DNA from 3 places in the Mesorhizobium sp. EU05-FHT14A09 genome. Region 1 is predicted to be linked to each of the others. Evidence: predicted binding sites of a transcription regulator. Region 1 holds the regulator's gene; each other region holds the start of a gene.
What was found. Region 1 encodes PhoB, which activates phosphate uptake and scavenging genes when phosphate is short. Its sites were predicted from a motif close to TGTCATNNANCTGTCAT; they were not measured.
Positions count from the first base shown of each region.

Region 1 (3,277 bases):
CATCCTGCGCGAAGGCCGCAGCGAACCGACGGCATCGAAACGTGGCCGTCCACAGGTGGGACTGCAACTCGACCCAAACGCTGCGGCCGTCCTGACGGTCGTTCTGTCGCTTAACCTGGTGACGGCGGCAGCCGTCGACTATTCCGGCAAGGTGCTGGCCGAGGAAACACGCCGTCTGGACACTCTGTCTCTGCCGCGAGAGGCGCTGATCGGCGAGTGCGTCGAAATCGTCAGGCGGCGGCTCGACGACCAGAGTCTTAAGAACCATCAGGTGCTGCGCATCGCCTTTGCCGTTCAAGGTACGGCGGATTCACACGCGCGCACCATGTTGTGGACGCCGATCACCCCACATGGAGAGATTCCTTTCGCCGATATCCTGGAAAACGCTTTCGGCATTCCTGTTATCGTCGAGAATGACTGCAACATGATGGCTGTCGCTCTTCGCTGGCGCGGCACGGACCGTTACCGCGACGACTTCATTGCCGTTGTGCTTTCGCACGGTATCGGCATGGGCATCGTGCTCAATGGCGAATTGTTCATCGGCACCCAGTCGTCCGGCGGCGAGTTCGGACACATGATCCACCGGCCGAATGGCGCATTGTGTCGCTGCGGTCGCCATGGCTGCGTCGAAGCCTATGCCGGCAACTACGCGATCTGGCGAAACGCCCGGGGACTGGACGAGAACACCGAACCTGCCGCGGATATTCCCGACGACGAAATGCGGATGCTGGCTGAAAAAGCGCGGGCGGGCGATGGTCCGGAACGCGAAGCCTATGAACGGGCAGGCACGGCTCTCGGCTATAGCCTCGGTTCGCTTTTCGCCGTCATCGATCCGGCACCTGTGACCTTTGTCGGTATCGGGGCGACAGCTTTCGACCTGATTGAGCCGGCCCTGCGGCGCGCAATTGCTCAGACTGCCGGCGGACAGCATTCGAATTCGATCGTGTTCAACATCGAGCCGAACGAGCAGATGCTGATCCGCGAAGGCTGCGCCATGCGCGCGTTGACCTTCATTGATCAGGAGATCTTCGCGCTTGGTGGCCCGACAGCTTCGGCGCCTCAGCTTGTGGAAGCCTGAGCCCGCCGGTTAAAGCAATTCCAGGAAAAGTGTGTAGCGGTTTTCCGTCCGGAATTGCGCAAAAACAAAGAATTAGAGCGTTTCAGCGCTTCCGTAAAAACAGAAACGCTCTAAAGCGCCGCGCGTCCTAGTGGACGCACAAAGGACGCTCCAACTCTTTTGTCCGGCGCATGACGGCCGGCGCATGCCACCCTGCCTTTCCGAAAATCGATTCCGACTTTCGGGGTCATGCGCTAATCCTCGCGGATGGCATAGCCCGAGCCGCGGATGGTACGGATCACATCCGGCATGCGGCCGTTGTTGACCGCCTTGCGCAGGCGACCGACATGTACGTCCACCGTGCGTTCATCGATGTAGATCGTCTCGCCCCAGACATTGTCGAGCAGCTGGCTGCGCGAGAAGACCCGGCCGGGGTGACGCATCATGAATTCCAGCAGCCGGAACTCCGTCGGCCCGAGGCGGATCTCGCTCTTCTTGCGATACACCCGGTGCGACTCGCGGTCGAGCACGATGTCGCCGACCTTGAGCACGGAAGACAGCACCTCCGGCTTCGCCCGGCGCAGCAGCGCCTTCACGCGTGCCATGAACTCCGGCATCGAGAACGGCTTGACCAGATAGTCGTCCGCACCGGTGGAGAGGCCGCGCACACGGTCACTCTCCTCGCCGCGCGCCGTCAGCATGATGACCGGCAGACGCTCGGTTTCCGGCCGCATGCGCAGCCGACGACAGAGTTCGATGCCGGAGACCGCCGGCACCATCCAGTCGAGCACCAGCAGATCCGGTACGTTTTCCTGAAGCCGGATTTCGGCTTCGTCACCTCTGGCGACCACTTCGACCTGGTAGCCCTCGGATTCCAGATTGTAGCGGAGGAGAACGCCCAGCGGCTCCTCGTCCTCTACCACCATGACGCGCGGCGCGATCATCTTGCCGTCCGTCCTGTGATCAGGCCGCCGGAACGGCGGCAGCCGTCTCGTCGAGCTTCGGCCTATTGGGCGGCAACTGCTCGCCCGTCAGCACGTAGAAGGCGTTTTCGGCGATATTGGTGACGTGGTCGCCGATACGCTCGAGGTTCTTGGCGCAAAACAGCAGATGCGTGCAGGCCGTGATGTTGCGGGGATCTTCCATCATATAGGTCAGCAGTTCGCGAAAGACCGACGTATATTTGACATCGATCTTCTCATCGTCTGCTCTCAGCTGGGCGAGACCCTCTGCGTCTTTCGCCGCATATTTCTCCACGACGCCGTCTACCTGGTTGAGCACCAGATGCGCCATGGAATCGATCGAATGCGAAAGATCGCGCGGCGTGGCGCCCTGCCCGACCGCTCCGACACGTTTGGCAATGTTCTTGGCCAGATCGCCGATGCGCTCCAGGTCCCCTGCCATGCGGATGGCGCCGACCACGGCGCGCAGATCCTGTGCCATGGGCTGGCGCTTGGCGATCAGCGTGATCGCCTTGCTGTCCAGCTCACGCTGGCGCGCGTCCATGATCGCGTCGTCCGAGACGACACGTTGGGCAAGTCCATTGTCTGACTTGAGCAGCGCCTTGGTGGAGCTTTCAACCATCGAACTGGCCAATTCACCCATGTCGCTGATGAGCCTGCTGATCTGTCCGAGCTCTTCGTCGAACGACGCAACGGTATGTTCGCCCATATCTTGTGTCCTTTTTTCCTCGGCAGCAATCGCTCACTCAGCCGAAGCGGCCGGTGATGTAGTCCTGCGTGCGCTTGTCGTCGGGGTTGGTGAACATCTTGTCGGTAGCGCCCTCTTCGACCAGATAGCCGAGATGGAACATCGCCGTGCGCTGCGAGACGCGAGCGGCCTGCTGCATCGAGTGCGTCACGATGACGATCGTATAGTTCTGGCGCAGTTCGTCGATCAGTTCCTCGACCTTCGCGGTCGCGATCGGATCGAGCGCCGAGCACGGCTCGTCCATCAGGATGACTTCCGGCGACACTGCGATGGCACGCGCGATGCATAGGCGCTGCTGCTGGCCACCGGAAAGGCCGGTGCCGGGCTCAGCGAGGCGATCCTTCACCTCGTTCCAGATCGCCGCTTTCTGCAGGCTGGACTCCACGATGCGATCCATATCCGCCTTGTTCTTGGCAAGGCCATGGATACGCGGCCCGTAGGCGACGTTCTCATAGATCGACTTCGGGAATGGATTGGGCTTCTGGAACACCATGCCGACGCGGGCACGCA
Region 1 covers NZ_JBYTDF010000003.1:642,649-645,925, reverse strand. Annotated here, with positions in the region: gene AC3WTO_RS14730 (ROK family protein) at 1-1,078, shown strand, start outside; gene phoB (phosphate regulon transcriptional regulator PhoB) at 1,312-2,001, opposite strand; gene phoU (phosphate signaling complex protein PhoU) at 2,021-2,728, opposite strand; gene pstB (phosphate ABC transporter ATP-binding protein PstB) at 2,766-3,277, opposite strand, start outside.

Region 2 (3,277 bases), on a different contig from region 1:
TGGCAGCTGCATCTGGCATCTGCCAGCCGTAAAGCCAGTCGAGATCCGCGGCAAGGCGGTGCGGCGGACGCAAAGCCAGCACCAGATTGCGCGCCACGGCGATCGGTCCTGCGGCATGCCAGGCAAGGTGATTGAACGCGCCGCGTCGCGCCACCTTGGCCACCCGCGGCTTGCGCTGTTGCTGCCAGTTCGTCAGCGCCTGAGCGATGCCGGCCGGGGATTCCGCGATGCAAGCCGCAAGCGTGGCGGCATCCTCGATCGCCATGCCGGCGCCCTGCGCGGCAAACGGCGTCATGGCGTGTGCCGCATCGCCAATCAGGGCAACGCCTTGCGGCAACGTCCATGACGGTCTCTGGTCGACGGCATGCAGCGGCCAGGCCAACCAACGACTGGCCTCCGCGACCAGCCTTACGAGGGCAGGGGCGGCCCCCTTGAGTGCATCGTTCAGAATTGCCGGATCGGCATGGCCGGACCAGCCTTCGGCGATACGCTCGCCTTTGGTGAAGGCCACGAGGTTGATCGCTGCACCCGCGCTGACCGGATAGGCAATGAGATGAAAGCCGGAATGCAGGAAGGCGGTGACGCAGCCTGCGGCACCGATGGAGGCAAAGACTTCGCCCGCCGGGCTGTCCGCGGCAATGGTGACGCGCCAGGCAAGTTCGCCGGTGAAGCGGCTCCTGCCGGCAAGGCCGGGCAGTTGCCTGACCATTGACCAGACGCCATCTGCACCGACCAGAAGCGAGCAAGGAGGCTGCGCTTGCGTACCGTCATGTTCGAAGGTGCCGATGACGCCCTCGGGGAAAATGCCGATATCCTTGAGTGTCGCGCCTGTGGTCAGCCGGATGTTCGGCGTCTCGGCTACTTTCGCGACCAGGGCCGCCTGTACGTCGGCACGGTGGGCCGTGAGATAAGGTGCGAACCAGCGTCGTTCGGCAAAGGCGCCGAGCGGCACGCGTGCGCGTTCTTTCAAACTGGCCGCATCCTTGAGCACGACGGCGTCGGGCTTCACGGCCACGGGCAACAGTGGCTCCAGCACGCCGAGGCTCCCCAGGATGCGCGTCGCGTTCGGGGAAAGCTGGATGCCGGCGCCGATAGTTTCGAGGCGAGGTGCCTGCTCGCAGACCTCAACCGCGAAGCCGCGCCGGGCAAAGGCAAGGGCAGCGGTCAGGCCGGCGATACCGCCGCCGGCGATCACGACTGGTCGGGACCGCGCATCCGTCGTCATGGTGTGGTAATTGGAAAGATCAGGCGGCGCGATCGAGGTAGAGGCAGCCGGCCGGAACCGTTTCGGTCGCCTTCAGCTTCGCCGAATAGCGATAAAGAGTCGAGCAGTAAGGGCAGACCTTCTCGTCGTCACTGCCGAGGTCAAGGAAGACATGCGGGTGATCGAAGGGCGGGTTGGCGCCGACGCACATGAATTCACGCACGCCGATCTCGATTGCCGGGTGACCCGCATCGTTCTGGAAATGGGGAATGGAACCGCCGGCCATCATCGTCTCCTTCAGCGCGTACGACATGCGTTTGAAGCATATCTGTGTTCTTTGCAAGTTCGATGAAATGAAACTGTCGCAAAACCCTGTCACAGGATAAATTGAGCCGGTTAACCGGTGTGACTCGCTGGAGAGAAAGGCGGACATGAACGAGCTCAAGCCGGTCCAGGCTGATTTCATCAATGTCGAAACGGCAAGCGTCGACGGCGGTAACCCCGATCGCTTCGTCAATCGCGAGTTTTCCTGGCTGCAATTCAACCGTCGTGTGCTGGAGGAATCGCTCAATGCGAACCATCCGCCGCTCGAACGCGTCCGCTTCCTGTCGATCTCCGCCGCCAATCTGGACGAGTTCTTCATGGTGCGCGTCGCCGGCCTTGCCGGACAGGTGCGCGAAGGCATCGTGCTGAAAAGTCCGGACGGGCGCACGCCGGAACAACAGCTCGAGCAGTTGCTGCGCGAAGTGGAGCGCCTGCAGGAAGATCAGCAGAAGAGCCTGTCGGCGCTGATGACGCTGCTCAACAAGGAAGGCATCGAGACGGTCGCCGGCGACGGGCTGACCAAGGAAGAGCGGGTTTGGCTGGAAGAGCATTTCCAGGAACAGGTCTTCCCGGTGCTGACGCCGCTGTCGATCGACCCGGCGCACCCGTTCCCGTTCATCCCCAACCTCGGGTTTTCGATCGCGTTGCAGCTACGGCATCGCAAGAACGGCGAGACGATGAGCGCGCTGCTACGCCTGCCGCAGGCCCTGAAGCGCTACATCCGCCTGCCGGATCGCAAGGGACATGTGCGTTTCATTCCGCTGGAGGCGGTGGTCGGCCTCTACATCGGCAAGCTTTTCCCGGGCTATGAGGTCACCGGCTCCGGCACGTTCCGGATCATTCGCGACAGCGATATCGAGGTCGAGGAAGAGTCCGAAGATCTGGTGCGGCTGTTTGAGACGGCGCTGAAACGCCGCCGCCGCGGTTCGGTGATCCGCATCGAGTTCGACAATTCGATGCCTGGGGAATTGCGCGAATTCGTCGCCGGTGAGCTCGGCGTTTCGTCGAGCCGCATCAGTGTTTTGACCGGACCGCTGGCTCTCAGCCAGATTTCCGAGATCGTCTCGGTCGCACGCGACGACCTGAAGTTCGTGCCCTACAATCCACGCTTTCCGGAACGTATCCGCGAGCACGGCGGCGACTGTTTCGCGGCGATCCGCGAGAAGGACATCGTCGTCCATCATCCATACGAATCCTTCGACGTCGTGGTGCAGTTCCTGCGCCAGGCGGCAGCCGATCCGGAAGTCGTCGCCATCAAGCAGACGCTTTATCGCACCTCGAATGACAGCCCGATCGTGCGGGCGCTGGCGGATGCGGCCGAGGCCGGCAAGTCAGTCACCGCGCTGGTCGAGCTGAAGGCGCGTTTCGACGAAGAGGCTAACATTCGCTGGGCGCGCGACCTCGAGCGCGCCGGCGTGCAGGTCGTGTTCGGGTTCCTGGAATTGAAGACACATGCCAAGATGTCGCTGGTGGTTCGGCGCGAAGACGGACGGCTGCGCAACTACGTGCATCTCGGCACCGGCAACTATCACCCGATCACTGCGCGCATCTACACCGATCTGTCCTTCTTCACGACCGACGCACACATTGCGCGCGACGTGGCGCAGATCTTCAACTTCATCACCGGCTACGCCGAACCGACCGGCGAGATGCGCCTGGCGTTGTCTCCCTACACACTGCGCAGCCGCATCCTCGACCATATCAAGGAAGAGATCGAACATGCGCACAACGGCAAGCCGGCGCGCATCT
Region 2 covers NZ_JBYTDF010000002.1:381,748-385,024, reverse strand. Annotated here, with positions in the region: gene AC3WTO_RS09260 (FAD-dependent monooxygenase) at 1-1,225, opposite strand, end outside; gene AC3WTO_RS09255 (zinc-finger domain-containing protein) at 1,245-1,490, opposite strand; gene AC3WTO_RS09250 (RNA degradosome polyphosphate kinase) at 1,636-3,277, shown strand, end outside.
Region 2: the regulator PhoB is predicted to act here: its motif matches at 1,554-1,570, upstream of AC3WTO_RS09250 (RNA degradosome polyphosphate kinase).

Region 3 (3,277 bases), on a different contig from region 1:
ATAGGTCACGGCCGAGAGCATGGCATGTCCGGAGGGGAAGGAAAGCGAGGTTTCCACCGCGAGCCTGGGCACCAGATCCGGGCGAGGCCGGTCGATACCGAATTTGAGCAGGGTCGACAGGATCTGGCCGCCGCCGACCGCCACCAGCACGAACAGCGCTGTCGTCCAGCGCCGGATGAGCAGGAAATAGATGATGGTTGCAGCGGTGATCAGCGTCAGCACGGCAGCGCTGCCGAGCGCGGTGATGTCGCGTACCGCGCCTTCGAAGCGCGGCGAGCCGATCGGATTGCTCGGATCGCCAGCCTCGCGGAAAGCAAGCAGGATCTGTGTGTCGAAGCTGTGGGGCGCCGAGTCGCGCGCGACCTCCATCAACTCGACGAACCCCCAGAGGCCGCCGGCCACGATGATGCCGGCCAGCAGAACAGGGAATTCAATCCGGTCGTAGAGTGTCGAAATGGTCTTTCGCATCAATCCTGCCGCAATGCCGTCTGTCGAAGAATGCCGGCTTAATCTTTCCCGGCACGGCTGTCATCGGCCTTGCAAATAAGGCCCCAGCGTGACGAGCGCGACGGCAACGATGGCCAGCGCGACACCGACCGCCTGAATGGCCGTCAACTTCTCGCCGAAGAAGGCCAGGGCAACGGCATTCACCGCCACCAGTTGGATGACCGCCGAGAGGCTGAGTGAAATCGACATGCCGAAATCACGGATCAGCTTCAGCATGATCAGATTGCCGAGTGTATAAAGTGCCAGGGTGATGACGATCTTGCCGAGGCTCGGTGCCAGCGCCCAATGTTTGGCTGCCGTGGCGGCAAGCAGGAAAATCACGGTGGAGACACCGAGCTGCGCCATGCCGACTATGTTCACCGATTGCCTCCACCCAGCCCCGCTGGGCAAGCTTGTTTCCCAACGGCAAGCGACGGTCAAGTGGAGAGCCTGAGCCTAGCGCAATTCCAGCAAAAGTTCGCAGCGGTTTTGCGCCCGGAATTGTGCAAAACAAGGAGATAAAGCATTGAAGGCGATCCTGTTTTCGCCGGAAATGCCCTAGCGCAACTGAACCGTCTTCGGAAACTCGATCACCTGGCCCTTCGGCTTCGTGTGCTGGGCGGTGACGATGGCCTCGATCAGGATGTCGAGCGCCTCGCAGGCTTTCGTGCTGGTCTGGTCGTTGCCGCGCAGGTAGTGGGTTGCCCGCTCAAGATGCAGGCGCGCGGCGGCAAAATCACTGTTCATCGGTACTCCGTTTGTTGCCCACCACGAGAGAAAGCATGGAGCGATTCGGTTGCGGGAACGGAAATTCCCGAACAGGCATTTGATTCAAACTTGCTGCATTCCCTGGCTTTAGGCGTGATCCGGCGCATCGGGTTACGGTGCCGGCGACCAGGAGAAGAAGCCGAAATGGACGCGCCCTGCGTCACGAAACTGTTAAGCCCGACCGCTACGCAAGGGGCTGACACGCAGCCCAGCCAGCACCAACAGCCAGAGGTCAGCCATGTCGGACCATAAAGACATCCGCTTCCGCACCAGCCTGCTAGAAGAGAATGACGGTCCGGCGATCAACCCGACAGACAATCGCACCATGGGCGAGATCATCGCCGCACGCTTTTCACGCCGCGGTTTTCTCAAGGGCTCGCTTGCAGTTTCGGCCATAGCGGTCACCGTCAGCCCACTCGCTCTGACCAGCGCAGATGAGGCACGCGCGGCTGAAGGCGGCTCGGCCTTCAGCTTTGACGAGGTCGAAGCCGGCATCGACGACAAGCACCACGTCGCCACCGGCTACGATGCCGATGTGCTCCTGCGCTGGGGTGATCCGCTGTTTGCCGACGCGCCGGATTTCGATCCGAACAAGCAGACTGCCGAGGCTCAGGCAAAGCAGTTCGGCTACAACAACGATTTCGTCGGCTATATCCCTCTGGAGGGCTCGGCCGAGCACGGTCTTCTGGTGGTCAACCACGAATACACCAACCCGCATTTGATGTTCCCAGGCATCGTCAAGGTGGTGGAGAAGGATGGCAAGAAGGCACTCGAGCTTGCGCCGCTGACCAAGGAGCAGGTCGATGTCGAGATGACTGCGCATGGCGGCACGATCGTCGAAATTCGCAAGGAAGGCGGCAAATGGCGGGTGGTGCGTGACGGCAAGCTGAACCGCCGCGTCACCGCCAACACGGAAATGGCGCTCTCCGGTCCTGTGGCCGGTCATGACCGCGTCAAGACCAATGCCGATCCGTCGGGCACGAAAGTCATTGGGACGATCAACAACTGCGCGGGCGGCGTCACCCCTTGGGGTACCTATGTGATGGCCGAGGAGAACATCCACGGCTACTTCTCCGGGGCTTTGCCGGAAGGGCACAGGGAAGCAGCGAATTACAAGCGTCTCGGCATCCCGGAAGGCTCCTATGAGTGGGGCTCCCATTATGATCGCTTCGACCTCGCCAAGGAGCCGAATGAGGCGAACCGCTTCGGCTGGATCGTCGAGGTTGACGTCACCGATCCCAACTCGGCGCCGAAGAAGCGTACGGCGCTCGGTCGTTTCAAGCACGAAGGAGCTGAATCGATCGTCGCCAGGGATGGTCGCGTCGTCTTCTATCTCGGCGACGATGAGCGCTTCGACTACGTCTACAAATTCGTCACTGCCGGCAAGTTCGACCCCGCCAATCCGGCTGCCAGCAAGGATCTGCTCGACGAAGGCACGCTTCACGTCGCCAGGTTCGCGGAAGACGGCGGTGTCGAATGGTTGCCGATCGTCTTTGGCCAGGGCCCGCTGACCGCCGAGAACGGCTTCAGCAGCCAGGCCGATGTGTTGATCGAGACGCGCCGCGCCGCTGACCTGCTCGGCGCCACCAAGATGGACCGCCCCGAGGACATCCAGCCCAACGGCGTCAACGGCAAGGTCTATGTGATGCTGACCAACAACAGCAAGCGCAAGGACGACCAGGTTGACGCCGCGAACCCGCGCGCCAAGAACGCCTTCGGCCATATGATCGAGATCGCCGAGGAAGGCGGTGACTTCGCCGCCACCAAGGGCAGATGGGAAGTGCTGCTGAAATGCGGCGATCCGTCGGTGGCCGAGGTCGGCGCTTCTTTCTCGACCGCGACCACGGCCAATGGCTGGTTCGGCATGCCTGATAACTGCGCCGTCGATTCCACCGGGCGGTTGTGGGTGGCGACCGACGGCAACAACGCCAAGGAAACCGGCCGCACCGATGGCCTCTGGGCGATCGATACCGAGGGGCCGGCGCGCGCCACCTCCAAGCTGTTCTTCCGCGTGCCGGTGGGC
Region 3 covers NZ_JBYTDF010000001.1:433,028-436,304, forward strand. Annotated here, with positions in the region: gene AC3WTO_RS01890 (phosphatase PAP2 family protein) at 1-468, opposite strand, end outside; gene AC3WTO_RS01895 (hypothetical protein) at 529-852, opposite strand; gene AC3WTO_RS01900 (hypothetical protein) at 1,045-1,233, opposite strand; gene AC3WTO_RS01905 (PhoX family protein) at 1,493-3,277, shown strand, end outside.
Region 3: the regulator PhoB is predicted to act here: its motif matches at 1,413-1,429, upstream of AC3WTO_RS01905 (PhoX family protein).